2 regions of the Paenibacillus sp. FSL K6-2859 genome follow, and region 1 is predicted to be linked to the other one. Evidence: a T-box and tRNA genes for the amino acid it is inferred to sense, from the RefSeq annotation. Region 1 holds a T-box; the other holds one or more tRNA genes.

Region 1 (15,717 bases):
GCCGGTGATGAACTCCTGCGCAGTAAATTTGGAGATCATAATAGCTATCGTAGCGGTGATACGATTAACGCGATCCGCTGGAATATGAAGAGTGTGTTTAATCCTGTATTTCAATATTATAAAGGCTTGATCGAACTGCGGCGTACACATCCGGCATTTCGTCTGCATGGTAGGCAGGAAATTGAGCGTTCGCTGGAATTTATGCGCTGTGATGGGGGGATTGTGTCGTACCTGCTTAGAAATCATGCAGGAGGCGATCTCTGGAACAATATAACAGTCATTTTTAATGCCAATAATGATCGAGTAAAGCTATCTCTTCCTGAAGCTAATAACGGTTGGAATGTGGTAGTGGATCATACCCGAGCAGGGACAGAAGCATTCCGAAGAATTACAGGTAGCGAGGTGGAAATTGAAGGCTTGTCGATGATGGTGCTCTATGATGAATGTGGTGAGCCAGCCCCGAGATCTAAAATTATCGAAGTACACTATGAACGGCCAGATGGGAAATATCAAGGCTGGAATCTTTGGGTTTGGGATACAGGAATTCAGGATGGACAATGCGACTTTCGGTATATGGAGGATGGGCGTGCAGTTGCACGCATTGAGGTGTTGCCAGATACCAATTCTATCGGGTATATATTACGTCTTAATGACTGGGAAGAGAAAGATGGCGATGGGGATCGCTTTATTGATTGTTCCACGGATGACGAGCTGATCAAGGTGATGGTTATAGATCGTGATCAGGAGAATGATGGGATCTCAGATGATCATCTGCAGTTAACCAGTTAAAAGAATAAAAAAGAGCTGCTTCAGGGTTTTGACCCCTGGAACAGCTCTTTTTGTTGTTCTTATGGTTTTCCGATGGTTTGGTTGGCTAAACCTACATCCAATAGATCGTAGTAGAGATTAGCTTCATTCCCACCATGGTCTTTAGAAAGGTACATCGCTAGATCTGCGGCACGCAGAAGTTCATTAATGCTGCTTCCATTTTCAGGAAATAGGGCTACGCCAATACTTGCGGAGGTGTGGAAGCTAGATCCATTGTCAATAGACCAAGATTTGTTGAATAACTTAAGCAACCGCTGAAGCATTTCATCTAACATTTCTGGAGAGGTAAATCGGTGCAGTACCACCGCGAATTCATCACCGCCAATCCGGAACGCCTGGCCTACACCTTTAACCGTTTGCAAAAGCTCTCGAGAGAGCAGTTGGAGAAATTCGTCACCTGCCAGATGTCCTAAGGTATCGTTTAACTGCTTGAATCTGTCGCAATCCAGCAATGCGAGTGCAATATTCTTTCTCCGTTCCTCGGGTTGGTTGATGAGATTCTCCATGTACATTTTGAAATGAGCACGGTTGGGAATTGCGGTTAAATGATCATAGAAGGCTAGCTTATGTAATCGTTCTTCGTACTGCTTCCGTTGTGTAATTTCACGGGACACTAACATAAATTGTGCTGGGAAATTATTGCTTCCCCGAACAGGCGACACCTTCGTTTCCAGCCATACCCATTGCCCTTCAGCTCCACGCATTCGTAGCTCTGAGATACGAGGGGTTCCTTGAACGATACTCTTTAGTTTGGCCCAAGCGATTTCCGGTTCACGAATATAGTTGGATAGTGGGTCACCCTTTTTAGGAACATAGCCGAGAATACTTGAATGTGAAGGGGAGCTATACAATATCAACCCGTTAGGATCAGTCAAGATAATAAAGTCAGACATGGTTTCACCGATTAGCTGATAGAGTGTTTGTTCCTCCAGCATTTCATTTTTGAGCCAAATGATTTTGCGACCCAGATAAATAATAACTAGAAGCAGAATAAAGAAGACCAATGAGTATAGCGCAAAAAGTGCACTCTTTTTATCTTGGAACCCATCTGCTACTTGTAAGGCGTAGGTGTCTACCAGGTCTTCTGATTGATCAAGATGAGTTCTAACTTCATTTAACTGCATGTTCAGATTTACAGCATGATATGAAGCAGGGTCCCATCCGATTTGCATCCGTTCAGCTATCAATTTACTCCCTGTATTCTTCCATAGGACTAGGGATGTTTCAAAGGCATGGAGCTCATTCTCTAATTCAGTAAGTATATTGGCCTGCTTCAAATCACTGTAGGGTTTGTTGATGGATCTGATGTCTGAACTTGCTAGGCCTACCCGTTCTTGTGCTTGTTGATTATTGTCCTTAAATTCCTGAATGAACTGATCACGTTCAGCGTCAGTGAGGTTCGAGCTCATGGAGGAGTGGAGAGCGATTGCGGCTTGATACAGATCACGATCAGCGCTCAGTATGAGCTCAGAGTTCTCAAATACATCTTCATATAAAGAATCTGACATTCTGTTAATGGTGTGATTTAGATAGAGTAAAGAAGCTACACTAATCCCAACCAGTAGAATGGAGATCGCAGCGAAAATAAAGATTAGTTTGCGTGTTACTTTGATATCGAAAAATCCAGCCACGGTCATTCTCTCCCCGCATAAGATGTTTAACAAATCTTATTGCTGCTAACTATAACCTGCGGAACATCCATTTGTGGCAGGTGTATTTTATTTTCAGGCAAAGATGTTGAGAGTGACTATGTGAAAAAGAGGTGTTGTAACATAGTGGGAAATGAGGCATGGGAAAGATAAATTGTGTGTGGACCGCAGTTTGTAGTACAACAAGTATATAGGACGTCCTACTTATAGAGCAATCGCTTCCTCAAATAAATATCGATAATAATAAAATTAATGATTACGGTATGAGCCTATTGCCTTATCTATATTCAAATCCATAAATCCTATTACCCACCGTCTTCGTAAATGATACCTAGCTCAGCCTCAAAAATATGCGTTCTGTTATGCTAAAAAAGCTGCTCAGTCATATTAATGACTGGGCAGCTTACTTGAAGTAACTATTCGTTACGTAGTGCATGAATGGGGCGAAGCCGTGCGGCTTTGTTCGCAGGCATCATTCCGAAAATTACGCCGATAAGCAAGGAGAAAACAAAAGAGATCAGTACCATATCCCAGGCAATGGATACGGTAAGTGAAGTATACTTTCCTAGGAGCCAACTACCTGCGACTCCAATACCAACACCGATTACCCCACCCAATCCGCTAAGCACAATGGATTCGATCATGAATTGAGCGAGAATATCGAACTTTTTGGCGCCGATTGCTTTGCGGATACCAATTTCTCTTGTTCTTTCATTGACGGATACGATCATAATATTCATGATGCCGATCCCCCCAACAAATAGTGAAATGCCGGCAATTCCCGCAAGTGCCATTGAAAGCGTAGCTGTCGTAGAATTTACAGTTTCCAGCATCTCTTGAGAGTCAAATACACTAAAAGCATTATCCGCATAATTAAATTTAGCATCCAGTGTACTCTCTAGTTTATCTTTTACCGTGGCTACAGTGTCTGCTGAAGTCGTCGCAATTGTGATAGAACGTACGCCTTTGCTTTTTAACTGACGTTCTGCAGTAGCTATAGGGATTAATAAGATATCATCGTTGGAACCACTTAGACTAGAGCCTTTGGCTTCCAACAGGCCGACGATTTTATAGCTGATCCCGTTTAGCTGTACCTTTTGGCCTACAGGATCATCTGTGCCGAATAAATCCTCAGCCGTACCTGTGCCTATCAGCGCAACCTTCTGCCGGTACTCTGTATCTATATCAAGCAGGAAACGTCCTGACTGTACATGGAAATCCTTAACGTCCTCATAAGAAGGTGTAATGCCTTCAACAGTAACGCTAACATTCTCAGTATTATGCTTGGCTGTAACGTTGCCACTGATTACAGGAGCTACATTTTCTATCCCCTCTATATCTCCTAGTGCTAAGGCTTCTTCATAGGTGAGGGAGGTGGTAGCCCCGCGGCCAGTGATGTTTACCGTCAGCTGATTTGTTCCGAGTCCATTAAGCTGCTCCGTAATCTGAGAAGTAGTTCCCTGCCCCACAGAAACGAGAATGATAACGGATGATACACCAATAATAATACCCAGCATCGTTAAAAAAGCTCTTACTTTACTGCTGTAAATACTTTTTAGAGCCATCCGCATACTTTGAAATAATTTCACCTCGCATTCCTCCGATCTTCTACGAGGTTGCCATCCTGAATACGAATGATCCGCTTCGCTTGCTTTGCAATTTCGAGGTCATGTGTGATTAGGATGATTGTATGACCTTGCTCATTTAATTCTCGAATCATCTGCATGACCTCTTGTCCAGTTCGCGTATCAAGCGCCCCGGTAGGTTCATCTGCAAGTAGAATCGGGGGAGATCCAGCCATGGCTCGCGCAATCGCAACACGCTGTTGCTGTCCTCCAGAAAGCTCAGAAGGTCGGTGATGCATTCTTTCCTCCAAGCCTACTTTAAGGAGTGCCTGTTGCGCCGTTTCTCTACGTTCTCGATGTGAGAGGCCGCGGTATATTAGAGGAAGCTCTACATTCTCGACAGCAGACAATTTGGGGAGAAGATTGAAATTTTGAAAGATAAAGCCGATCTTCTCATTTCGGATAATAGCCAGCTTGTTGTCGGATAATTTGCGAACCTCTTGCCCGTCCAGAAGGTAACTTCCCTCATCTGATATATCGAGGCATCCAAGCATGTTCATGAGTGTTGATTTACCAGAACCGGAAGGACCTATAATCGCTACGAACTCTCCGAAGTCGATTGTAAAGGAAAGATTTTTCAGGACTGTCATAGTTTCTCCGGCCATATTATAGCCATGGGTCATGTTCTGGACTTGGATCAGTGGTGCTGAAGCACTCATCTGCTGCCACCTCCACCACCACCAGCTGGTGCTCCGCCCATGCCACCAGCACCACCTCCACTGAAGCCGCCACCACCGCTAAAGCCTCCGCCGCCGAAACCGGCGCCACCCATACCGCCTTGCATTTGCATCTCAGTACTAGTTGTACCCGTTTTGGTAGAGATTACTGTAGGAATGATCACTTTGTCTCCTTCATTAAGTCCGCTGACAATTTCAATGCTGCTCTCATCATGAATGCCCACTTCGACAGAAACCATTCGCTGATTACTATTTCCGCGGTTTCTTGTGCCAGCTGCTCCACTAGCCATAGCACCGCTGCCGCGAGCATCAGGCGCTCCGCTAGGCATTGCGCCACCGCGAGCATCAGGCGCTCCGCTAGGCATAACTCCACCGCCAGCTTCAGGTGCTCCGCTGGGCATTACTCCGCCGCGGGCAGCATCAGGAGCCCCACTAGGCATTGGTGCCTGGCCCTCGGTAGATGAGTTTTCGGTTGAACCCGCTGTTAAGGGGAGAGCTACTGTATACTTGCCATTTCTTTCTTGAACAGCTTCAACCGGTACGGTTAACACATCTTTTTTCTCAGCCGTTGTAACTGAAACTTCTGCCGACATCCCGACAAGGGCACCTTCGGAGCTAGTTAAGCCAACGGTAACATCGAAGAGGGATACTCCGTTTGAGACTGTACCTTCCTTGGCAATCTTTGTGACACTCCCCTTGAATTCAGTGTCGGGAAGGGCATCCAATGAAATGGTGGCAGGCATCCCCAACTTCACTGTAGGAATATCAAGCTCATCCACCTGCACTATGACGCTTAAATTAGCATAATTGGTGATATCGATGAGTTCAGAGCCATCCATCGCTTTTTCACCGTTGGCTATATTAACAGCTGTAACAGTTCCGTCAATAGGGGCGGTTAGGGGATCTGGAGGGATCATATCTTCTTGTACAGATGCTATTTTTTCGATTTGAGAAGCGATATCTGTTTTCGCTTTTTCAATCGAACGTTTGGCACTGGCCAATTCATCCTCGGAGGCACCTGCCACGGCAAGCTTCTTATACTGCTCCTGCTTGTCCTGAAGATCCACTTCAAGTGAGGTAAGAGAGGTTTGTTCCTGTTTGAGATTGTCACTCAGGTCATCGCCTTCGAAGGTAATTAATGTCTGGCCTTTTTTCACAAGGTCTCCTTCTTGGACAAGCACTTCAGCTGCGGTTCCAGCGTCCTTCGTTTTCACTTTTCCTGTTTCGGTGGCCGTGACGGAGCCTGCTCCAGATACATTTACTATGATATCGCCCTTCGTAACCGTGGCTGTATTTACGGGCACTTCAGCAGCCTGACTGCTCTTATCAGGTAAAAATGTATACACCAACAATCCGGCTGTTGCTACAGCTACTACTCCGATGGTCCAGAGCAACACTTTTTTCTTCTTCATTTCTATCCTCCATAGATCATCAAATTTCTTTTGAATTCAGCCACCCTTGCGCTTTTACTAAATGTCGGATGGATTGTTAGCATTAGAATCGGTGTTTGAAGCGGAATTGCTGTTTGAAGTCGTTGACGCTGCCTGATAAGTGACAACATAGGTCCCAGTTCCCAGCAAATTTCGATGACCTTGGAATTCGTCGTATATATTCAATCGGATCGCGCCGCCACTTAGAGTTTTGTAAAGATTGCTTGTGAATGTTGTGGTGTACGACTTGAAGCTACCTAATGGCAGATCTGTGCCCAGTGTTAATGTCTTTTCCATCGTTTGTCCGAAGGGGTCGATCAGCTCTAGTACAAGCTTGTGCTCATACGTACCCGATTCGTAAAGCGTGCTGCTCGACAGGTTGTAGGTTAGGACAGTGCTTAGCGTATCTTTTCCACCAGTGACGGTGGTGACTGCATTTGTCACGGATAGGGTATAAGGGAACAATTCTACATCCAAAAGATTGCTCTTTGCCTCCACCGCAACATTATTTAGTCCCAGTGACACCGTATTGATATATCCCGTTGATTTCCCGCCAGGAGCCGTAAGTTTTCCTTCGGATACCCCTTCACCGATATAAAGAACAAGCTGAGAAGGATCTACTCCAAGTGGAAGCTTAGTCCAGACGGTAATCAGATTTTTTCCGTTAGGGCTCGTGGAAGTTGTAGACTGGTTGACCTCGCCTTCGAAATATTGATTGTCTGGTGTTTTGTAATAAGCTACGAGTTGAGCCTGCTCTGATTTACGTGTTTCCTCACTGTTCATTTCCAGTTCTGTGTACATGATATTGGAGCTCGTACCCTGATAAACCGTTGTCCGGCGCTCTAATACTTCTGCTTTTTTGCTTTCAAGGTCAATTTGGAAGGAACTTAGTGCTGCAACTTCCTGAACACGGCTATCCAACTGATTTGTACTTAACGAAAGAAAATTAATTTTGCTTTCGCCGGAGGTTTCTTGCAGCGTTATTTTTAATGGATTGAACTGGTAGGTGTAAGGAACATTGGCCACGACATAAACGTCTGCGGATTCATTTGGCCCGAGTAGGGTTTGTGTGCTTTCTGTGACGACTTGGGAAGTGCTGCTAATATCACTCTCACCAGCTTTAATGACACTTGTAAACGCTGGAAGCTGTACAGAGGTCGATTTCGTGTTGCGAATATTGATTTTAGCTACAAGCTGATCTTTGTCTGCCCAAGGTAGCCGCTGTATGTTCGTAAGCTTGACAGCAAATGTACCGTGGCTGTTCTCCACTGCGTATTCTGTGTCCTGCCAATTATTAGTTTGCAGAATGTAAGGGATCTGATAATAGGCTGTAGGAAAAATGATCTTACCCTCGACAGCGGGTTCATTCATTTGCAGCTGTAGCGTTCCTTGAGCTATCGTTAGCGGAACTTCTGCACTGAGCTCGATTATTTTTTCTTCAAGGGGTTTGAGTGTAAGGTTGGCGAAAGCCTTCGTGTCCACCGGAAAGCTATATCCTTCAGCGGCTTTAACGGTAAACTCATAAGCAGGCAAAGTAATCGCTTTGTTGCCGCTATTTTTTACTCGAAATTGCAGCGTCCAATTCGCGGTGCCGTTGTCGGCATAGACATTGGCGCTTTTTAACTGCGTCTCGACAGTATTATTGTTGATCGTAAGCTTCTTGATGACATTGCTGGCTACGACAAGATCCGGTGTGGTAGCAGCGGGAAGGTTATAGGTGACGATGGGCAAAGCTATTTTTAATGAAGTATCTTCTCCAGCAAACTGCAGAGTCATATTGTCTGTCTTCATATAAGAGGGGATTTCCGTCATGTAGTAGATCGTCTTTTTTTCTTGTGGCTGTACTTTGTAGTTGCTGCTCGCGTCATCAAGCGTTAATTCAAATACAGATCCGCCTGCGGATGCGAGGTATCCCTTAAGTCCAGAATCACTTAGCACTTTGGTTCCTTGATTGGTTAAGCTCACACCTACTTTGGCGTATACCTTACCGTTATATTTGTAAATTTGCAGACTTTCTGTTTGGGTTGTTACGGGTTGATTATTCAAGGTTATTTTTTTGCTTTGGCCTCTAGCGACCGCTTGTGAAAAAGTTGCAGGTAGGGTGAAAGTACCCAGCTTCTTTTGATAATCGGTACTGCTGAAATCCCAACCAAAGACTGAAATCTTAACGCCTTTTAATGAGGTGGATTTACCGATGTTTACATAATAGGTTACGGATTGACTGCTTTTGGAGGCTATGGACTTGATAGTTGCACTGCTGGTTACTGGGCTCCCTTGGATAACCGTTCCTCCGGCAGTAGTTACCTTAGAGAAATAGTCCACCAGATTGATGCTGCTTCCGCTCCCATTGTAATAGCTGAGGGTGTATGTAAGAATATTGCCGCCATCCTGAGTTAAAAAGCCTACATCGCTCAGCTTCACGCTTACGTTACTCTTTAAAGCTATCGAGCCGAGTTTATCCAGAGTGGATACGGTGGTGGTGGTTGCCGTTTTGGTGGATGTACTAGTCGTTGATGCAGCGTATGCTCCATACGCTGAAGCTTGACTCAGAACGGCTGCGCTAAGTATGATCCCAGCGACTTTTGTTCTTCGTGCATGCATGTAATTCCCTCCCGGTATGAAAGTCCTTGTACTATGAAGGTGGTTTATGATGGAGTACAACCATGCCTTCTTAATAATGGAAATTATCAAGCTCCGCTGAACGTTAGCTGAAAAAAAGTCCCCGGAACGGCTCTGAACCTTAAAGCCAGCTTAAAGCCAGATAAAAATTGCCCTAATTATGCTTGAACTTGTCAAAACGACAGATTTTGCATATAATAAACAGACATATCTCTTGCATAAAAGAGGTACCTGACAATTAGATTGAATTGTAAAATGCAGTGATGGAGAAGAGTACACAGTGCCTGACTTACAGGGAGGAGACGCCGGTGATTGAGAGCGTTTCTAGGAAACAGAGCTGTCGAAGTTCACTCCGGAGCAGTTCCTTGAATTCCTTAAGATTGCCTTGTAAGGAAGCGTAGGGGAAACCGGTCACAGACCGTTATTTCTGTATAAAGTGAGATAGGTATCTGTCCAGCCAAAAGAGGGAATGAAGCTCTTATGGGGAACAGATCAGCTTGTCTAACAAGGGTGGTACCACGGTCTTTTCGTCCCTTACCGGGAGGAAAGGCCTTTTTTTTGTTGAACTAGACAATGATTGAAGGGGGCTGTACACGGCCATGAAAGAGAAGTTGGAAGCATTGAAGGTTGAGGCGCTGGCTAAGTTGCAGGAGGTTATGGATCCACAGGTTTTGAATGACCTAAGAGTGAAATACCTCGGTAAAAAAGGCGAGCTTACAGAAGTTCTGCGTGGTATGGGAGGACTTAGTGCTGAGGAGCGTCCGGTTATCGGGCAAGTAGCGAATCAGGTGCGTAGTGCGATTGAGGAGATTATTGGAGCGAAGCAAGAAGCTTTTCAACAGCAAGAGACTCAGCAACGTCTGCAGGCTGAAAAAGTAGACGTAACATTGCCGGGTCGCCGCATGCAGCAAGGGGGCATTCACCCGCTTAGCAGAGTGGTTCAGGAAATTGAGGATATTTTCATTGGTATGGGCTACCGTGTGGCTGAAGGTCCGGAAGTGGAGACCGATTATTATAACTTTGAAGCCCTAAATCTGCCTAAAAATCACCCGGCACGCGATATGCAGGACTCCTTTTATTTAACGGATGACCTGCTTATGCGTACTCAAACGTCTCCGGTACAGATTCGTACTATGCAGGCTATGAACGGTGAAGTTCCAGTTAAAATCATTTGCCCGGGTAAAGTATTCCGCCGCGATGATGACGATGCAACGCATTCCTTCCAGTTCCATCAAATTGAAGGTTTGGTTATCGGAAGTAACATTCGGATGAGTGATCTGAAAGGCACCTTGCAGCAATTCGTACAAGAGATGTTCGGCCCGAATACAGACATTCGTCTTCGTCCGAGCTTCTTCCCATTCACCGAGCCAAGCGTTGAAGTGGACGTAAGCTGCTTCAAATGTGGCGGCGATGGCTGCAGACTGTGCAAGCAAAGCGGATGGTTAGAAATCCTTGGTGCCGGCATGGTGCATCCAAACGTTCTGAAAATGGGTGGCTATGATCCTGCTAAGTATAGCGGCTTCGCATTTGGTATGGGTGTTGAGCGGATTGCTATGCTTAAATACGGCATCGATGACATCCGTCATTTCTATAACAACGATATGAGTTTTGTAAAGCAATTCAAGGGCGTTTAGATTTTTGGTGGGCGAGCTGGCTTGCGGGTTAGGAGGATGGATTTTGGAGCATTTGATTTCATGTTGTAAAAACCCTATTAAGCTAGGATCGGAAAGGAATTTTGGAACTGTAGGAGCGATAGCGACCGCCTTTGTCCCCGGATTTCCACCGCGAAGAGCGGTTTAGATCAAGAAATCTGGGGACAACAGCGGCCGGAAGTCCAAAGATTCCTTGCAGGGACCGCTCTTAATAGTGTTTTGTAGTTGAAATTGAGAGCTCTTAATCCAGCATCCCACAGGAAGCAGATCGAACGGCAAGTAGATAAATACATCTGAAACATAAAGGAAGTGAGCGGACATGAAAGTATCAACCGGATGGTTGGCTGATTATACATCGATTGAAGGAGTAACCGCCGAAAAGCTAGCGGAGAAGATTACCGCTGCCGGTATTGAAATTGACGGAGTAGAGCGCCGCAATAAAGGGATTTCCGGTATCGTAACCGGCTATGTGAAATCGAAAGAAAAACATCCTGATGCGGATAAACTGAACGTATGTATCGTGGATGCAAGTCAAGGTGAAGATCTGCAAATCGTCTGTGGCGCAAAAAATGTGGCTGCGGGACAAACCGTTCCTGTAGCTCTTGTTGGCGCTAAGCTGCCAGGTCTGGATATCAAAAAAGCGAAGCTGCGCGGGGTATTATCACAAGGGATGATCTGCTCGGCTAAAGAATTGGGACTCAATGATAAATTGCTTCCTAAAGAGCAACAAGAAGGAATTCTTGTACTTCCTGAAGGTACAGAGATCGGTCAAGATATTTCAAAGTTGCTGGGTCTAGATGATGAAATTCTGGAATTCGATCTGACTCCGAACCGTTCAGACTGCCTAAGCATGATTGGTGCTGCTTATGAAGTGAGCGCGATTCTTGGACGCGACATTAAATTGCCTGATCCTGCGAGTGAAATGATTGAGGTCAGCGGAGCAGCCGCGCAATCTATTTCCGTTAAGATTGAGAATGAAGAACAGTGCAGTCATTACGGAGTTCGTTATATCTCAGGCGTTAAACCTGCAGCATCACCGCTGTGGATTCAGAATCGTCTGATGGCGGCAGGAATTCGTCCAATTAACAACATCGTAGACATCACTAACTATGTGATGCTCGAATACGGACAGCCGCTTCATGCTTTTGATGCAGATAAAATAGAAGGCGGAGAACTCGGCGTTCGTCTTGCTCATGAGGGTGAAGTCCTGACTACACTTGATGGCCAAGAACGGAAGCTTGAGCCACATATGCTCGTTATCGCTGATGGAGCTAAAGCAGTAGCTCTGGCTGGAGTAATGGGAGGTCAGGATACGGAAGTTACTGCTGAGACGGTAAATCTCGTTCTGGAATCCGCTAAGTTTGATGGAGGAACCGTTCGTAAAACCTCGCGTCAACTGGGACTTCGCTCGGAAGCATCGCTTCGATTCGAGAAAGAAGTGGATCCAAATGCAGTGATCCCTGCATTGAATCGCGCTGCAGTACTTATTGCACGTTATGCTGGCGGATCTGTGCATGAAGGTATTGTGCAAGCAGGAACAGTCGCTGGAGAAGAGAAGGTACTTACTTTGTCCTTGGAGAAGCTGAACCGTTATCTGGGAACAGATCTTTCCTTGCTAGAAGTGAAGACATTGTTTGGCCGTCTTCATTTCAAGTGCGGGGATACCGCACAAGGGCTGATCGAAGTTCAAGTGCCAACTAGACGCGGCGATATCAGCTATGATGTTGACCTTATCGAAGAAATTGCCCGTCTGTACGGGTATGATAACATTCCAACGACTTTGATTGAAGGAGTTACAACGCCAGGCGCATTGACGCATAAGCAATCACTCCGCCGTGAACTGCGCCGCCTGTTGTCGCATGGCGGTTATCAGGAAGTGATGGGCTACTCTTTCATCCAGCCGGAACAAAGCAAAATGTTCCCTGAGTTATCGGAAGGCTCACAAGCGGTCAAATTGGCTATGCCAATGAGTGAAGAACGCAGTGTACTGCGTACCAGCCTTCTGCCACAACTATTGGATATTGCTAGCTACAATACCAACCGTCGTCAAAGCGATCTAGCGTTGTTTGAAATCGGCAATGTTTTCTTCACAGATGAAGAACAGTTGACTCGTCAGCCGCGTGAACTGCCGGTGCTTGGGTTGTTGCTTAGCGGTAGCCTAACCGTGAAGCAATGGAACGTTTCTGCACAGCCTGTAGATTTCTTTGATTTGAAGGGTGCGCTGGAATCAGTATTTGCTTATTTGGGTCTTACAGACAGAATTATTTACGAGGGAGATAGTCCAGAAGGGTATCATCCTGGGCGTTCAGCGTCGGTATATTTAGTCGGAGACGAGGGTCGTGTGAAGATTGGAACTATGGGCCAGCTTCATCCGGAACTGCAAAGAGAGCTTGATCTAGTGGATACTTACGTAGCTGAGATTCTACTGCAGCCGCTGTATGATAACACGCAAAGCCGTATGCAATATAATGAGCTTCCACGTTTCCCAGGTATGGAACGGGATATTGCTGTGGTTGTAGATTCAACTGTACCAGCGGGCGATCTGCTAGCTTCCATCCGTGCAAACGGAGGAACTTTGCTGCAATCCGTACAGGTATTCGACGTGTACACTGGTGGCAAGTTAGAGAGTGGAAAGAAGAGTATTGCGATCTCACTGCTGTATCGTCACGGTGAACATACATTGACAGATGAAGAGGTTGGAGAAGTGCATGATAAGCTATTATCAGTCCTTCAACAAACTTTTGGCGCAGAATTAAGAAAATAGCAGGAATTGTGTAAAGCCGCAGCGAATCCATTTAGAAACTGAGATTCGCTGCGGCTTTTTCTGGGTAGAGTGAAATGCGGAGGATATCAGCGAGAATCTATTGATTACAAGGGATTTTGCCAAATGCTTAAGAAAAAAGCTACAATAGAAACAGTAAGACTAGCTTAGAATCCGCACACATACAAAGGAGGGCACAACTGTGGCTATGGACCGGACACGTGTCGCCGTGGAGATATACGGAACTTCCTATAAACTCGTCGGAAGCAGCACTGAATATATGAAACAAGTGGCCCGTTATGTTGACGAACATATGCGCACGATTTCTAAATCACACAACAGACTGGATACGCCGCGTATAGCGGTGCTTGCAGCAGTACATATGGCGGAGCAGGCTATTCAGGTTCAGGATTTTAAAAATGAACTCAACATGATGACAGGTGAACGCAGTGAACTGCGATTGGAAGTATCTCGCCTGCTGGAGGTTCAGCGGGAGCGACAAGAAGAATATGAACGCCTTGAAGCGGCGGCTAAGGAAGAAGCAGCACGACTGATTGCTGCGGTTGAAGAAGAGCGCAAGCGTCATCTGGAGATCCAGGAGAACGAGCGCAAGGTACATGCGGATCAGCTTCAGGAAGCAACCCATGCGGCTGACGCCGCGCGAGAGAAGCTGGAAGAGGAGTTGCTTGCGCGTGAGCTGGAGCTGCAAGAACTGCGGGCAAGCTATGAGGCTGAACAGGCAATGATTCGTGAGAATCATCGAGAGGCGCTGGCCAATGCAGAAGCCATCCGTCTACAGCAGCTGGAAGAGCAGAAGGCAGCGCATTTGCAAGAGCTGGAGAATACTCGTGAGACGCTGACTAAGGAGAAGACAGATACAATGTCTGCTCTGGAACTTGAGCTAACCCAAACTAGATCAACCTTAGAGAAACAGCTTGAGGAAACTAAATCAACATTAGGGAAGGAACTCGAGGAGACGAAGTTGACACTAGGTAAGGAGCTTGAGAACACGACAACGAAGTTAGGCAAGGAACTGGCTGAAGAGCGGGAAGCTCTACAACGGGAGCTTGCTAAGAATAAGGAACTTCGACAGTCGCAAGGTACTCAGGAACATAGACATAAGCAAAGCATTCAAGAGCTCGAGAAACAGCTGGCTGAGCTTCGTGGTGGAACAGGACAACTTCAGTCTAGACTCCGTGCGGCAGAGGCGAGCCTTAAGAGTGAACGAGATGCTCGTCAGACGCTGCTCGGACAATATGAAGCGGTTGTTAAACGCGAAGAACAGCTCAGTGAGGAGCTGCGTACGGCCACTGAGCTAGGCACGCTGTTGAATGATGAGCTGGAAGAATTGCGCCAGCGTTACCAGCAGTCCCAGAATGAAACATCAGAGCTGCGGAAGTCACTACAGGAAACGAGTGAGAATCTGCACCGTATTCAGGAAGAACTGGCTGGATCTGTGGCGGAGGCAGCAAATTGGCAGGAGCTCTCGGATAAACGGATGGAAGACATTAGTGAGCTTGAAATGAACCTAATGGAGACCGAAGAGAAATCATTGGCGCTTCAAAAGGAGATTGAGACCCTTCGTGGTCAAGCGGATGGATTAGTACAACAGTTAGACCGGGAAGTTCAGCTTCGTACGGATGCAGAACAGGAAACTGCAGCACTCCGTGAACAAGGTGGACAGGTTCAGAAGGAACTGTCAGCACTTCGTGAACGTTATGAGGAACTGATCTCTCAATATGATGAAGTGCTGCAAGATGGGGAACGTCTGCAGGAAAGATATCAACTGCTGCAGGAAGAAGGCGAAGAGACAGCTCGACGCTTAGAAGAATTGTCTGAAGCTAGCCTTGAGGCCGCTGCTACTGTTGCAGAGCAGCAGGATGTTCTGAGGGAAGCAGAGGCGTACGGCGCTTCATGGAAGCAAAAGTACGAGGAATTATTCGAGCGACAGCAGCAGTGGAGTGATTTGGAGGCGAAGCTGCGTGAAGAGATAGATATTTGGCAGCAGGAGGCCGGTGAGGCTGAGGCTAAGCAGAAATCTATTGAACGTGAACGCAGTGAGGTGCTTCAGCAGCTTGGTGAAGTCGGCGAGAACTATGAGTTGGCCCAAGGACAACTTCGTCTGCTACAGGTCCAGTTTGAGATGCATCAGAATGAACTACAGAAGATGACGGATGAGCATCGTAATCTTCAAGAGGAATATGCCAAGCTTCAAAATGAATATAATGAATGGATTCAACTGATCGAACAGGATAGTTGAATGTCGGATGCAAGAAAGAGGGCTGTACCTGATGTGTAGAGAAATCTATTTCAGGTCAGCCCTGTTTGTCAATGATTTAGGGTAAATAAATAGCCGATCGTCAGGGCAATTCCCTAACGATCGGCTATTAATGATTTATCTAGTCCACAATGATTTTTGCGTTCATGCCGCTATGTCCGGAACCGCACATAATCGAACAGGTCATTTCGAATGTGC
Region 2 (15,717 bases), 4.1 Mb from region 1:
GAAAGCAATCGGTTTCCTCGTAGGACAAGTTATGAAAGAAAGTAAAGGTAAGGCAAATCCAGGTCTTGCGAATAAACTTCTGATCGAGGTATTGAGCAGCTAAACCTTGTATTTCTCGTATAAACGCTTGCCGTCCATAAAAGGACGCCAAAGGTGTTTAGACTTGGGGTAAAATACTTATGTAATAAGCTAAGGGCTTGTCGGCAACGGCAGGCCCTTAGCGGCATATAAGGGGACTAGTAGGGATGAATACAATTATTAAGCTAAACCTCCAGGATGATAGTACCATTAATGAACTATGGAGCCTCCAGCATAAGGCCTACCGACTAGAAGCTGAATTAATAGGGTTCCGTGAGATCCCACCACTCATGGAGACGAGAGAGATGCTCAGCCACTCTAAAGAGGGTTTTTACGGCTGCTTTGATGAAGATGAAGAACTGATGGGTGCTATTGCTATAGAAGAAGAATCCCCGGGTAAACTCACGATTACGCGGATGATGGTGGGACCGGACTTTTTCCGTAGAGGGATTGCAAGCAGTCTTTTGGAATATGTATTTGAACATTTTTCAGGGATGGAGCAATATATCGTATCTACGGGGAAGCTAAACTTGCCTGCCGTATCTTTGTACAGCAAGCATGGTTTTGTACCTATGGGATCGCAGGAAGTTGCTCCCGGTGTGGAATTGATTGATTTTTATCGGAGTGGTTCACTTTGAAGAAGCATTTACACAGATCGTTGTTTACGAAAGGAGGAGCCGAGATATGACAAATGACTCTGCAATGCTCTCAGCGCAGGAAGAGCAGCGGGGTTCAGCCGTTCTTGAGACTACGGAGAGTGAGATTCAGAAGAAGATAATCCCTCCACGTCCAAAGCGGCGCCGCCGCAAACGCAAATTTATCGCTGGACTATTGGCAGCTCTCATCCCAGGAACTGGGCACTTATACTTTGGGCTTCTCCGCAAAGGAATTACCTTTATATTCTTGATACTATTGGATATCTCAGCTTTAATATATTTCTCATCCATTGGAATGCAGATTAATGTTCCATTGCTGATTTTACTTGCACTAATTATTCCGGCGATATATTTCTATAATGTGTATGATGTACTGCAATCAGCGGACAAGATTCTTCGTTACCCTGAAGATCAAGAGCTTGATGATCCTATGGCAAATATAAATACACCTCCTAAGCGTCGTAGCATCGTCAGTGAACCTGGCGTATCCTTTGGATTTCTACTTCTTTTAGGGGGAGCAGTTCTCATTTTGTTTCGCCAAAAGCCGGCATGGCTGCAATTTTTTATTGAGCATTACTCCGAAGTGGCCGTGTCTGCCGTTTTATTATGTGGTGGTATATATATAGGAGTAAGAGAAATTGTCAGAGGAATCGTTTCGCGCAAAAAAAATGAGTCTCATAACCGGCGTGTAGGAAGATATACAGCATCGGTCTTGCTTATTGCTATTGCCATCCCGTTGTTTCTGGATTGCAGAGACGGGTCGGATTATATGCTTTTACTCTTGAAGTGGTGGCCGGTCATCCCAGTGTTATGGGGGATTGAGTTCCTGTTCATGTATTTCTTCTCTGGTCGTTCAGGCTTTGTACAAAAGGGAACAAGAATCAGATTGGATTTACGCGGCCTTTTATCTGCTATATTGCTTGCTGCGAGTGTGTTTATCGTTGCCGAACAAGAACATTATTTATATCTGTGGAAAAATGTGAGTCTCAACCTTACAGCAGCTGCAGTCGACTATGGCGAGGCGAAGGGAAGCAAATTTCAGAAAGCTCCGCTTATTGTTCCAGTGAAGTTAAATACAGCTAAAATATCCGTTGATGGTATTAATGGGGATATTTTATTGCATCGGGCACCTGTAGATAATATTCAAATTACTACTACAGTTTGGGTAGATCAATTGGAGGGTCCGATGGCTGAAGCCATTTCGGAGCAGTCCTTTGTGAACGTTGTTGAAGGACCAACCATAAAAATCACTTCAAACAGCAAGGCTTATGGAGAATCAGGTAAGCGTCAGCCGCGAATGGATTTGGACATTTCTTTGCCGGAGGACCGCCGGTTTAACCTCGATGTTCGTACTATGAATGGTGGGATCACCCTGCAGAACATAGAAGCGATCGAAGATATTTCGCTGGAAACGGGGAATGGAGAACTTATTCTTCATCGTATCTTTGGTAATGTGAAAGGCAAAACACTGAATGGAGCTGTGCGTGCGAGATCCGTCCAGGGCAGTGTTGATTTATCAACGAGCGGTGGCAATATGAATGCATGGAATGTCACAGGAGCCTTGAAATTATCAACGGCAGTTGGCAATATCGGTGCATCCGGGAATGAAGCCGAGATCGATATTTCTAGCAAAAATGGTAATTTAGAGATTGATGGAGCTAGGTCGAAGCTGCATGCAGAATCCTTGAATGGCATCATTGATGTTCGTTCACATGAAGTCGGAGGAGACTGGGACATTTATAGTGCAGTTGGCGATATTCAATTGTATTTGCCGCAGTTAGGGAACTATAAGTTGAATGGCTCAAGTGGATATGGCGATATTATTTCAGATTTACCTATCTTAACCATTGATAAGAAGAAGATATCTGGTGAAGTGGGCACAGGTGAGTTCAAGATTCAGGTTGAGGGAAACAGCAACTTAAATGTGAGAGGTTATTGAAAAAAGTAATTTTTCTTATATAATAATGAATATAATGTATCGACTTCGTTGACAAGATTGAAAACCCAGTCTTACAATTATAAGAAATATTTTTTTTATTTTTAAATTTAAAAGGCGGTGACAGTCATGGGGAGTGGCGTACAACATGCATTGGAACAATTAAAAACAACAGGTGTCCGTATAACGCCCCAGCGTCATGCGATTCTCACGTATTTGATGGAAGCAATGAATCATCCTACAGCTGACGATATATATCGGGCATTAGAGCCTAAATTTCCGAGCATGAGCGTGGCAACCGTATATAATAATCTCAAGATGTTTATGGAAGCTGGCATGGTTCGTGAGTTGACCTATGGGGATAGCTCCAGCCGTTTTGATGCCAATGTGTCTGATCATTATCATGTTATCTGTCAACAATGCGGTAAGATTGAGGATTTCAGTTATCCTTCGCTTAGGGATGTAGAGCTGCATGCTGAGCAAGCTACAGGCTTTAAGATTACAGGATTGCGTATGGAACTGCATGGATTTTGCGAAAGTTGTAAAGAGAAGCAGCATTAAGACTAGAATAGAACGGTGTCAAGGTGATATACCAAGTGGCCACAATAAACGTGCGAAATCCGAAAGCGGAGGACTCACGTTTTTATTTTTATAAAAATATAAAGACGACAATGTCGTTTCTACTTGAATATAACAATTTGTAGGATAAATGACTATTTTCTACTGGTTATACGAAACCAAGTGGATGTTATAATCGTAATGTTAGAATCTATTAAAAATCATATTATTATCTGGAGGATATATTTTGGACAGAAGACTGGGACAGAGGCGCGTCAAAAAGCGCGGAGGTTTTTTTAGGCGTTTATTTGGACTCTTAATCATTGTAGCAGCAGCATATTGGGTAGTGTTTTATGTATTGCCAAATCGTCAGCACATAGATGTAGATTGGAAAGCTCAAGCGCATCCCATCTTTGTAAAAGGAGAGCATACAGGTTATTCTGCCTCTGGAACTGGGGATAGCATGCTATTACCATTACCATTGTTGCAAGAGTATGTGGATCCTTCCATTCGTTATGAAGAGAAGACCAAATCGGTCATTTTATCAACGGATAGTGAGCTCCTTTACATGCAGGAGGATAAAACTGATGCTAGTCTGAATAATCGTCCGTTGCAGCTGCGGTTAGCGCCTGAAGTAAAGGAGAAAGTGACCTACCTTCCTGCGGATGTATTAGAAGATCTATATGGGTTTGAAATACAGGAGGATACAAATACCGGAGCAATATTACTAATGACGGCAGGAGAGTCTGTCTCGCTAGGAAAAGTTAAAGGTGAAAAAGGCGACAAGTCAGTAGCTCTACGAAATGAGGCATCCATTCACGCACCTATAGTTGCGGATATGTCTCCAGGGGCAGTCGTGAATATTTGGAATGAAGAAAATAAGGACTGGCTATTTGTACAATTAAGCAGCGGGTATGCAGGTTATGCCAAGGCAAGTGACATTGTTCGGGATGGTCAAAAGACAGTGGAACCGAAAAAATCCACACCAACACGTGCTGAACGTAACTGGAAAGGGAAGTCAGTGAATTTGTATTGGGAGGCTGTTTACCAACGCAAACCTAACCCAGAAACCTTCGGTGAGCTACCAGGCGTTAACGTGGCTAGCCCCACCTGGTTTAGTATTATAGATGGTGATGGCAATGTGCGCAGTCAGGCCGACAGTGCGTATGTGCAGTGGGCGCATGGGCGCGGATTAGAGGTATGGGGGTTGCTTAGCAATAGCTTCGAGCCAGACATGACTACTGAGGCATTGTCCACCTATGAGAAACGGATGAATGCAATCGTGCAGATCTTAGAGTATTCGGATTTATATAATTTGGATGGAATTAATATCGATTTTGAGAATGTGTATACGAAGGACGGAGAGAATGTCACTCAATTTATGAGAGAGCTAAAACCGATGGCTCAGGCTAAGAATCTAATCGTCTCCATAGACGTGACACCTAAATCTAATAGCGAGATGTGGTCAGCATTCCTTGATCGTAAGGCTCTGGGGTCATTAGTCGATTATCTAATCGTGATGGCTTATGATGAACATTGGGCGGCTAGCCCTATCGCGGGCTCTGTTGCCTCCTTACCTTGGGTAGAGAATTCAATAAGCCGGATCATAGAGGAAGACAATGTGCCGCCTGAGAAGATGATTTTGGGGATCCCATTGTACACCCGCATCTGGACTGAGGCACAAGTAGATGGTAAGACAAAGGTAAGCTCCAAATCGGTTAGTATGAATGCCGTTGAAAAAATTATCAAAGAGAAGAAGCTAACTCCTACATTTGATAAGGATGCTGGGCAGAATTACGTAGAGTACAAGGAAGATGGCGCTCTTAAGAAAATATGGATAGAAGATAAGGTGAGCTTAAAATCAAGAGTTGAGCTTGCTGAGTCCATGGGGCTTGGAGGCATCGGATCATGGAATCGGAGCTTTAGCAATCCGTCAGCATGGGAAGCATTACAAGAGATTCATAAGTAATCATAATTATTTATAGCAAACAAAGAGGCTCCCATATCGGGGGCCTCTTTGTTGTATTAGCAAATATTTGAGTGCATTTTAACTAGTTAGTAATGAGCCTCTGTAAGGTGTGTTTAGCGGTTTAGTTGCTGATGCTCAAGCTGATCCGCAGTAATGGTGGCCTCAGCAGGATCCATAGTAAGAATGGTGTGACAGAACATACAGCGGTCTGTTTTACCGAGCATCTTGGTCAGCTTGTGACATTCAGGGCACTCTAGCTGAACAGCACTCGTTGAGAGCATACCAGCCCAGAAATAGATCGCAAGACTTGCCATCATGGAAATTAAACCGATTACAAGTCCGATTCCGGCGAATACTTTCCCGGTTGATCCCCAGAATACGATGCCTGCTGTACCCAAAACCATAAGTCCCATTCCGAGCATTGTGAGCAGTAATCCCCATGTGCGAAAAGCGTTGATCTTAGCCGTTTTAAACTTCATGAGTGTTTGCTCCTAACTAAATATAGTTGGGTTGTCCAGAAGGAACTGTCTTTCATATGTAGAATAATAATTATAACTGAATTATAACTGACTGGACGCAAATTCGCCAAATTTAATGGAGGGAAGCATGGAATTATCCAATGTAACTTTGTTGAGTGGAGAAACGTTTGAAGAAAATGTTTTAGGAGCTGTCGCTTTGCGGCAGAAAGGGAGTACTCCTTTTCAAAGCGCACTACTTCACGATTTTGATATGGTTGTGTTAGTTTTACATGAGGAACAGGATTTAGAACGTATTGTTCGCCACACCATTGCCGGTGACACACGGACCCAGTCAGTCCATATTGGCCTTTCCGCTTTGGAGAGGGCTGTCATGGCGGGAGATAATAACGAGCTCCTTACTAGTTTGATGATTGGGGAAGTGATTTGGGATCCCAAAGGAATACTAGGGGATATGCGACGGGAGATTTTACAATTTGAAGGGCCTCTTAAGGAACGAGTGGAGTTCATGGAGTTTGCACGATTCTTGCATTTGTATATGAAATCTAAACGGTATATAGAAGCTGGCTACATTATGGATTCGTATAACTGTGTATTGATGGCACTATATCATTGGGCAAGAATAGAAGTGAGTGAATCTGGTTCATTTCCAGAGCCGGCTATTTGGGAGCAGGTTAAAAGTATGAACACCTCAGTCCATAAACTATATGAGGAACTAACCATCAGCACGGAGACCTTAGAACAAAGAGTAGAGCTTGTACTTCTAGCGTGTGAATTTGGGATCATGTCCAAAATGACGGATTGTTGTGCATTGCTTTTTAATATTCTGAATAGCCGTAAGGAAGCGTGGAGTATAAAAGAATTACTACAGCATTCTGGCCTGTGTCAATTAGAGGCTGAGTTGCCCCTAGTTTTACGAAAGCTTGTTTCTCGATCGCTAATCCGTGAGATTACTTTATGGGCTGACGGTCATGGGGGAGAGGGTCATGCGATCCGATATACCTTATAGAGAAGAAATTAGATGCAGGATTTGCCGGTAATCTATAGATAAAATAAGTAGGGATAGGGAGAGGCTAAGCACTCTCTTTTTTGTTTGCACGCTATTATGAAACGCTCATATTTATTCTAATAAATTTATGGTTGACTCTTTCATAGTTCATGTGTTAAATTATAACTCGTCCCTCTGACACAGAGATGTGCTTTCGAAAACATTCGAAAGACAACCGAAAAAAGAAATTAAAAAAAAGGTTGACTAAAACGAGGATGCTGTGATATATTATAAAGGTCGCTGCTGAACAACACAACGACGAAACAAACAGCTTGATCTTTGAAAACTGAACAACGAGTGAGTAGGAAATCACAAAAGTGAAATCCAAAAAAAAGAGAATTAATTTTCTCGTCAGATGTTTCAAAATGAGCATATCGCTCTTTTCAATACTAATTGGAGAGTTTGATCCTGGCTCAGGACGAACGCTGGCGGCGTGCCTAATACATGCAAGTCGAGCGGAGTTATTTTGAAAGCTTGCTTTCAAAATAACTTAGCGGCGGACGGGTGAGTAACACGTAGGCAACCTGCCCCTTAGACTGGGATAACTACCGGAAACGGTAGCTAATACCGGATAATTTCTTTTTTCTCCTGAAGAAAGAATGAAAGACGGAGCAATCTGTCACTGAGGGATGGGCCTGCGGCGCATTAGCTAGTTGGTGGGGTAACGGCCCACCAAGGCGACGATGCGTAGCCGACCTGAGAGGGTGAACGGCCACACTGGGACTGAGACACGGCCCAGACTCCTACGGGAGGCAGCAGTAGGGAATCTTCCGCAATGGACGAAAGTCTGACGGAGCAACGCCGCGTGAGTGATGAAGGTTTTCGGATCGTAAAGCTCTGTTGCCAGGGAAGAACGTCCGGTAGAGTAACTGCTATCGGAGTGACGGTACCTGAGAAGAAAGCCCCGGCTAACTACGTGCCAGCAGCCGCGGTAATACGTAGGGGGCAAGCGTTGTCCGGAATTATTGGGCGTAAAGCGCGCGCAGGCGGTCATTTAAGTCTGGTGTTTAAACCTTGGGCTCAACCTGAGGTCGCACTGGAAACTGGGTGACTTGAGTACAGAAGAGGAAAGTGGAATTCCACGTGTAGCGGTGAAATGCGTAGATATGTGGAGGAACACCAGTGGCGAAGGCGACTTTCTGGGCTGTAACTGACGCTGAGGCGCGAAAGCGTGGGGAGCAAACAGGATTAGATACCCTGGTAGTCCACGCCGTAAACGATGAGTGCTAGGTGTTAGGGGTTTCGATACCCTTGGTGCCGAAGTTAACACAGTAAGCACTCCGCCTGGGGAGTACGGTCGCAAGACTGAAACTCAAAGGAATTGACGGGGACCCGCACAAGCAGTGGAGTATGTGGTTTAATTCGAAGCAACGCGAAGAACCTTACCAGGTCTTGACATCCCTCTGAATCCACTAGAGATAGTGGCGGCCTTCGGGACAGAGGAGACAGGTGGTGCATGGTTGTCGTCAGCTCGTGTCGTGAGATGTTGGGTTAAGTCCCGCAACGAGCGCAACCCTTAACTTTAGTTGCCAGCAAGTAATGTTGGGCACTCTAGAGTGACTGCCGGTGACAAACCGGAGGAAGGTGGGGATGACGTCAAATCATCATGCCCCTTATGACCTGGGCTACACACGTACTACAATGGCCGGTACAACGGGAAGCGAAGCCGCGAGGTGAAGCCAATCCCATCAAAGCCGGTCTCAGTTCGGATTGCAGGCTGCAACTCGCCTGCATGAAGTCGGAATTGCTAGTAATCGCGGATCAGCATGCCGCGGTGAATACGTTCCCGGGTCTTGTACACACCGCCCGTCACACCACGAGAGTTTACAACACCCGAAGTCGGTGGGGTAACCCGCAAGGGAGCCAGCCGCCGAAGGTGGGGTAGATGATTGGGGTGAAGTCGTAACAAGGTAGCCGTATCGGAAGGTGCGGCTGGATCACCTCCTTTCTATGGAGAATCGTTTCCTGCAATGGAGACATTCAAATCGGAAGTTAAACTTCCACAATCTCAGGTTTAGGCCTGTTACTCACTCGTTGCTCAGTTTTGAGAGTTTAAGCTCTCAAGTAAGACTTGATCCTTGAAAACTGGATACCGAAACGAATTTGCGTTTTAGAACATCTTTTAGCAACTTGTGCAAACAAGTAAATGTTATTAGTGAGATTTTTCTTAGGAAAAATCAAGGTTAAGCTAATAAGAGCACACGGAGGATGCCTAGGCGCCAGGAGCCGACGAAGGACGTGGCGAACAACGAAACTGCCTCGGGGAGCTGTAAGCAAGCTTTGATCCGGGGGTGTCCGAATGGGGAAACCCAGCTGTGGTAATTCGCAGTTACTCATCTCTGAACACATAGGAGATGTAGAGGCAGACCAGGGGAACTGAAACATCTAAGTACCCTGAGGAAGAGAAAACAATAGTGATTCCGTCAGTAGCGGCGAGCGAACGCGGAACAGCCTAAACCTAAGAGCTTGCTCTTAGGGGTTGTGGGACGTCTCACATGGAGTTACAAAGGAATATGGTAGGTGAAGAGGTCTGGAAAGGCCCGCGATAGAGGTAAAAGCCCTGTAGCCTAAACTGTGTTCTCTCCGAGACGGATCCCGAGTAGTGCGGGGCACGTGAAACCCCGTATGAATCCAGCAGGACCATCTGCTAAGGCTAAATACTACCTGGCGACCGATAGTGAAACAGTACCGTGAGGGAAAGGTGAAAAGCACCCCGGAAGGGGAGTGAAATAGAACCTGAAACCGTGTGCTTACAAAAAGTCAGAGCCCTATTAATGGGTGATGGCGTGCCTTTTGTAGAATGAACCGGCGAGTTACGTTTAACATGCAAGGTTAAGTCGAGAAGACGGAGCCGCAGCGAAAGCGAGTCTGAATAGGGCGAATGAGTATGTGGACGTAGACCCGAAACCGTGTGATCTACCCCTGTCCAGGGTGAAGGTGCGGTAACACGCACTGGAGGCCCGAACCCACGCATGTTGAAAAATGCGGGGATGAGGTGGGGGTAGCGGAGAAATTCCAATCGAACTCGGAGATAGCTGGTTCTCCCCGAAATAGCTTTAGGGCTAGCCTCGGTATAAGAGTAGTGGAGGTAGAGCACTGATTGGGTGCGGGGTCCGCAAGGATTACCAAGCTCAGTCAAACTCCGAATGCCATATACTTATTGCCGGGAGTCAGACAGTGAGTGCTAAGATCCATTGTCAAAAGGGAAACAGCCCAGACCATCAGCTAAGGTCCCCAAGTGTGTGTTAAGTGGGAAAGGATGTGGAGTTGCACAGACAACCAGGATGTTGGCTTAGAAGCAGCCACCATTGAAAGAGTGCGTAATAGCTCACTGGTCGAGTGACTCTGCGCCGAAAATGTAACGGGGCTAAACACACCACCGAAGCTATGGCTAGATACGTATGTATCTGGGGTAGGGGAGCGTTGTATGTGGGTTGAAGGTGTACCGTAAGGAGCGCTGGACAGCATACAAGTGAGAATGCCGGTATGAGTAACGAAAAGATCAGTGAGAATCTGATCCGCCGAAAGCCCAAGGTTTCCTGAGGAAGGCTCGTCCGCTCAGGGTAAGTCGGGACCTAAGGCGAGGCCGAAAGGCGTAGTCGAAGGACAACAGTTTGAAATTACTGTACCACCGTAATCCGCTATGAGCGATGGGGTGACGCAGGAGGGTAGTGACGCGGACTGATGGATATGTCCGTCTAAGCAGTGAGGCTGATGTGTAGGCAAATCCGCACATCGTTAAGGCTGGGCTGTGATGGGGAGCGAAAATTACAGTAGCGAAGGTCATGATCTCACACTGCCAAGAAAAGCCTCTAGCCAGGAGAAGGTGCCCGTACCGCAAACCGACACAGGTAGGCGAGAAGAGAATTCTAAGGCGCGCGGAAGAACTCTCGTTAAGGAACTCGGCAAAATGACCCCGTAACTTCGGGAGAAGGGGTGCCCCGGTAGTGTGAATAGCACGAGGGGGCCGCAGTGAAAAGGCCCAAGCGACTGTTTAGCAAAAACACAGGTCTGTGCGAAGCCGCAAGGCGAAGTATACGGGCTGACGCCTGCCCGGTGCTGGAAGGTTAAGGGGAGTGGTTAGGAGCAATCCGAAGCTATGAACCGAAGCCCCAGTAAACGGCGGCCGTAACTATAACGGTCCTAAGGTAGCGAAATTCCTTGTCAGGTAAATTCTGACCCGCACGAATGGCGTAACGACTTGGGCGCTGTCTCAACGAGAGATCCGGTGAAATTTTAATACCTGTGAAGATGCAGGTTACCCGCGACAAGACGGAAAGACCCCATGGAGCTTTACTGCAGCTTGATATTGAATTTGGGTACGATCTGTACAGGATAGGTGGGAGCCGTAGAAATCGGAGCGCAAGCTTCGGTGGAGGCGCCGTTGGGATACCACCCTGATCGTATCTAGGTTCTAACCTAGTACCGTAATCCGGTACGGGGACCGTGTCAGGCGGGCAGTTTGACTGGGGCGGTCGCCTCCTAAAGAGTAACGGAGGCGTTCCAAGGTTCCCTCAGAATGGTTGGAAATCATTCGAAGAGTGCAAAGGCATAAGGGAGCTTGACTGCGAGACCTACAAGTCGAGCAGGGACGAAAGTCGGACTTAGTGATCCGGTGGTACCGCATGGAAGGGCCATCGCTCAACGGATAAAAGCTACCCTGGGGATAACAGGCTTATCTCCCCCAAGAGTCCACATCGACGGGGAGGTTTGGCACCTCGATGTCGGCTCATCGCATCCTGGGGCTGAAGTAGGTCCCAAGGGTTGGGCTGTTCGCCCATTAAAGCGGTACGCGAGCTGGGTTCAGAACGTCGTGAGACAGTTCGGTCCCTATCTGTCGTGGGCGCAGGAAATTTGAGAGGAGCTGTCCTTAGTACGAGAGGACCGGGATGGACGTACCGCTGGTGCACCAGTTGTTTCGCCAGAAGCATGGCTGGGTAGCTACGTACGGACGGGATAAGCGCTGAAAGCATCTAAGCGTGAAGCCCCCCTCAAGATGAGATTTCCCAATTAGTAAGACCCCTTGAAGACGACGAGGTAGATAGGTTGGAGGTGGAAGTGCAGTAATGCATGGAGCTGACCAATACTAATCGGTCGAGGGCTTATCCTATACTTAAAACGCAAATTCAATTCGGATTCAGTTTTCAGGCATCAAGCCTGGTATGAATATTCCCTGATAGCTCAGTTGGTAGAGCACTCGACTGTTAATCGAGTTGTCACAGGTTCGAGTCCTGTTCGGGGAGCCATATGGAGAGGTGTCCGAGTTTGGCCGAAGGAGCACGATTGGAAATCGTGTAGGCGCCACAAGCGTCTCGAGGGTTCGAATCCCTCTCTCTCCGCCACAAATTTTTACTTAGTATGGCCCGTTGGTCAAGGGGTTAAGACACCTCCCTTTCACGGAGGTAACATGGGTTCGAATCCCATACGGGTCACCAAATTTTCACTTGATTTTACATAGTGGACTTTGGTACAATAACAATTGTTGTTTATGGAGGCTTAGCTCAGCTGGGAGAGCATCTGCCTTACAAGCAGAGGGTCGGGGGTTCGATCCCCTCAGCCTCCACCATATTCATTTAAGAACGACGCGGGGTGGAGCAGCCCGGTAGCTCGTCGGGCTCATAACCCGAAGGCCGCAGGTTCAAATCCTGCCCCCGCAACCAATTTTCATCAAGAAATTATATCTTTTGGAACCGTGGTGTAGTTGGCCTAACATGCCTGCCTGTCACGCAGGAGATCGCGAGTTCGAATCTCGTCGGTTCCGCCATTTTTACCTTGGCTCGATAGCTCAGTCGGTAGAGCAGAGGACTGAAAATCCTCGTGTCGGCGGTTCGAATCCGTCTCGAGCCACCATGATTTTCACAATAGAATGAGTGCCATGCCGGTGTAGCTCAATTGGTAGAGCAACTGACTTGTAATCAGTAGGTTGGGGGTTCAAGTCCTCTCGCCGGCACCATCCTTGGAGGATTAGCGAAGTGGCCAAACGCATCAGACTGTAAATCTGCTCACGTAAGTGTTCGGTGGTTCGAATCCATCATCCTCCACCAGTTTTAGGGGCATAGTTTAAAGGTAGAACAACGGTCTCCAAAACCGTTGGTGTGGGTTCAATTCCTGCTGCCCCTGCCAAATTCTTTCTAAAGTTTAATATGGCGATCGTGGCGAAGGGGTTAACGCACCGGATTGTGGTTCCGGCATTCGTGGGTTCGAGACCCATCGGTCGCCCCATTTACTTTAACAAAGAAGAATGGCAACGAATTTCAGTTTAATATGGCGACTGTGGCGAAGGGGTTAACGCACCGGATTGTGGTTCCGGCATTCGTGGGTTCGAGACCCATCAGTCGCCCCATTTTACTTTAAAATGTTATTGGGGATTAGCCAAGCGGTAAGGCAACGGACTTTGACTCCGTCATGCATAGGTTCAAATCCTATATCCCCAGCCATTTTATGCGGACGTGGCTCAGCGGTAGAGCATCGCCTTGCCAAGGCGAGGGTCGCGGGTTCGATTCCCGTCGTCCGCTCCATATTTTACATGGCGCCATAGCCAAGTGGTAAGGCAAAGCTCTGCAAAAGCTTTATCCCCAGTTCAAATCTGGGTGGCGCCTCCATTAAGTTCATATGTGCCGGCGTGGCGGAATGGCAGACGCGCTCGACTCAAAATCGAGAGGGAAACCGTGGAGGTTCGAGTCCTCTCGCCGGTATATCAAAAAGGTTTGTAAAGTCGCTTGTATAAGCAACTTTACAAACCTTTTTTCTTTGTCTTTGAGCTTTTATTCTTAAGCCGTTGAATTAGAGGCGTCTCTAATTCAACGGCCTTTTTGTGTGGAGTGTTGTTTTATTGACTGCTTAGGCGGAATGCTCGTGGAGTGAGACCAATTTCACGTTTAAACATATTGCAAAATTGGGCGTCATTCACAAACCCAGCAGCAGCTGATACTTCAGAGATATGCATTTGGGTATGTTGCAAGAGAGACTTTGCATAATCCAGACGTTTCAATAGTAGATAGCGTAGAGGTGAAGCACCGAATCGCTCTTTAAATAAATGGCGGAAACGATCATAGCTGTATCCAGACATCTCAGAAAGTGTTGCGACCGATAGCTTATGGCGGTAATGCTCATTCATATAGTTTAGAACATATTGGACTCTGTCTTCCGTTGGCGATTGAAACCCAGATGCGCTAAGAAGCCGTATCAGATGAACAGTGATTTCGCTCATTTGCAGGTTCAATAGTTCAGAGAATCCATCTTGTTTGCGCGTAAACTCTGCTTTCATTCGAAGCAAGATCTCTAGAACAGTATGGTCTTTATCATCTTCATATACGCCTTGCAAATTCTCCATATTTGGGTGATTTGAATGGAAGCCTACAAATAGTATAGTAGCATCCTCGCGATGATTCTCGTCATGTTTATGATTGGGTGGTATCAGCGCGAATGAAGAAGAACGAAAATGATAACTTCGCGAACCTACATTAGTAGTTCCTAATCCGTTTAAATAATAGACTAGTTCATAACATTCATGCTGGTGTGGTGGAATATAGGTATTAACCTCATGTGTTGCATTTACAATATATAGAACACGATCCATGATGACCCTCCATTAATTATGTTTTAGCCGAATCGCACAAAAATATGACCGAAATCATATAATTATTTTCATTAATATTTGATATGATCGTATCAATAAATCCGGAAATTAGCAACCTGACTGGCCATATCGTTCGGGAATTAGTCGGATTATTTGTGAAAATGATAATTTTATCTCTATTTTAGAGTCTATTTGTTAAAATCATTGAAATATTAACAATGTAACCTGCAATATGAGAGTTTCCATCTAAATCGTGAAACATACAACGGACTAAGAAGGAGAATCTCTCAAATTACTAACCAACTATAAATAGGGGGAATAGAAAAGTGAAAAAGAAAGTTCTTTCTTTGTTGTTACTAGTAGTAATGGTAATGGTCACAGCCTGTGGAAATAATACGTCGAGTAATGGATCTTCCGCGAATGTAGGATCTAATGCTGCTGAAGGTGGAGAAACAGGTTCAGGGGATAAACTCAAGGTCGTGCTATTGATTCCAGGTACGCTTGGGGATAAATCATTCTTTGATTCTGCGAATAGCGGTTTGCAAAAGGTTAAGGATGAACTGGGTGCAGAAACAAAGGTTGTAGAAATGGGTGTCGATAAAACGAAATGGGAGCCTACGTTTAACGATATCGCCGCTGAGGACTGGGATGTTATTATTTCTGGCGGATCGGAAATTACAGAGATGTTTAATGCAACGGCTGAATTATATCCAGACAAAAAATTCATTAACTATGATACCGATATAGATGAAGCACCAGAGAATATGTACAACATGTCTTATGCGACAAATGAAGTATCTTTTCTGGCAGGTGCTGTAGCAGCACTAGCTACTCAATCTGATATGGCTAATGCTAATCCTGAGAATGTGATCGGATTTGTAGGCGGCATGGACATTCCAGGAATTAACGCTTTCTTGGTTGGCTACATTCAGGGCGCTCAATATGTTGATCCTGAGGTGAAGGTCGCTGTATCCTATGCTGGTGATTTCGTTAACCCGGCTAAAGGTAAGGAGCTTTCGTTGATTCAATACAACTCCGGTGTAGATGTTATTTTTAACGTAGCTGGCGGTACAGGTCTTGGGATCTTTGATGCAGCTAAAGAGAAGAAGAAATACGCTATTGGCGTAGACTCCGATCAGGCGATGTTGCTTAACACAACAGATAGCGAAAAAGCAAACTTGATTGTTACTTCTTCTATTAAAAAGATTGATATGGCTATTTTGGGTGCCGTGAAGAAATTACAAGAGGGTACGCTTGAAATGGGTAAACGTGATGTGTTGAGCTTTGTAGATGATGGTGTGGGCATTGCAGAAAATGATATCTATAAAAATATCTTCCCTGCCGATCTTCAGGCTAAAGTTGAAGAAGTGAAGCAAAAGCTGATCAACAAAGAAATTACAGTAGATAATGCAATGGG

Evidence for each region. A T-box is a leader RNA that pairs with one kind of tRNA and senses whether it is charged. The one in region 1 lies ahead of pheS (phenylalanine--tRNA ligase subunit alpha), so its partner is inferred to be a tRNA-Phe.
Region 2: it encodes a tRNA-Phe, which carries the amino acid that the T-box ahead of pheS (phenylalanine--tRNA ligase subunit alpha) is inferred to sense. The anticodon was not compared.

The regions. Positions count from the first base shown of each region.
Region 1 is NZ_JBBOYU010000001.1:1,852,295-1,868,011, forward strand. It holds gene pulA (type I pullulanase) at 1-789, shown strand, start outside; gene MHB64_RS08075 (diguanylate cyclase domain-containing protein) at 849-2,459, opposite strand; gene MHB64_RS08080 (ABC transporter permease) at 2,894-4,066, opposite strand; gene MHB64_RS08085 (ABC transporter ATP-binding protein) at 4,063-4,761, opposite strand; gene MHB64_RS08090 (efflux RND transporter periplasmic adaptor subunit) at 4,758-6,191, opposite strand; gene MHB64_RS08095 (hypothetical protein) at 6,249-8,810, opposite strand; T-box leader at 9,080-9,366, shown strand; gene pheS (phenylalanine--tRNA ligase subunit alpha) at 9,428-10,462, shown strand; gene pheT (phenylalanine--tRNA ligase subunit beta) at 10,800-13,244, shown strand; gene MHB64_RS08110 (hypothetical protein) at 13,450-15,501, shown strand; gene MHB64_RS08115 (cupredoxin domain-containing protein) at 15,641-15,717, opposite strand, start outside.
Region 2 is NZ_JBBOYU010000001.1:5,979,431-5,995,147, reverse strand. It holds gene gatB (Asp-tRNA(Asn)/Glu-tRNA(Gln) amidotransferase subunit GatB) at 1-103, shown strand, start outside; gene MHB64_RS26665 (GNAT family N-acetyltransferase) at 246-716, shown strand; gene MHB64_RS26660 (DUF4097 family beta strand repeat-containing protein) at 763-2,673, shown strand; gene MHB64_RS26655 (Fur family transcriptional regulator) at 2,800-3,231, shown strand; gene MHB64_RS26650 (glycosyl hydrolase family 18 protein) at 3,476-5,197, shown strand; gene MHB64_RS26645 (DUF2614 family zinc ribbon-containing protein) at 5,311-5,676, opposite strand; gene MHB64_RS26640 (nucleotidyltransferase-like protein) at 5,804-6,682, shown strand; rRNA gene MHB64_RS26635 (16S ribosomal RNA) at 7,112-8,669, shown strand; rRNA gene MHB64_RS26630 (23S ribosomal RNA) at 8,903-11,831, shown strand; tRNA gene MHB64_RS26625 (tRNA-Asn) at 11,892-11,967, shown strand; tRNA gene MHB64_RS26620 (tRNA-Ser) at 11,971-12,063, shown strand; tRNA gene MHB64_RS26615 (tRNA-Glu) at 12,082-12,156, shown strand; tRNA gene MHB64_RS26610 (tRNA-Val) at 12,212-12,287, shown strand; tRNA gene MHB64_RS26605 (tRNA-Met) at 12,305-12,381, shown strand; tRNA gene MHB64_RS26600 (tRNA-Asp) at 12,408-12,485, shown strand; tRNA gene MHB64_RS26595 (tRNA-Phe) at 12,496-12,571, shown strand; tRNA gene MHB64_RS26590 (tRNA-Thr) at 12,599-12,674, shown strand; tRNA gene MHB64_RS26585 (tRNA-Tyr) at 12,680-12,765, shown strand; tRNA gene MHB64_RS26580 (tRNA-Trp) at 12,771-12,844, shown strand; tRNA gene MHB64_RS26575 (tRNA-His) at 12,868-12,943, shown strand; tRNA gene MHB64_RS26570 (tRNA-His) at 12,989-13,064, shown strand; tRNA gene MHB64_RS26565 (tRNA-Gln) at 13,084-13,158, shown strand; tRNA gene MHB64_RS26560 (tRNA-Gly) at 13,165-13,239, shown strand; tRNA gene MHB64_RS26555 (tRNA-Cys) at 13,250-13,323, shown strand; tRNA gene MHB64_RS26550 (tRNA-Leu) at 13,338-13,416, shown strand; gene MHB64_RS26545 (AraC family transcriptional regulator) at 13,551-14,300, opposite strand; gene MHB64_RS26540 (BMP family ABC transporter substrate-binding protein) at 14,627-15,717, shown strand, end outside.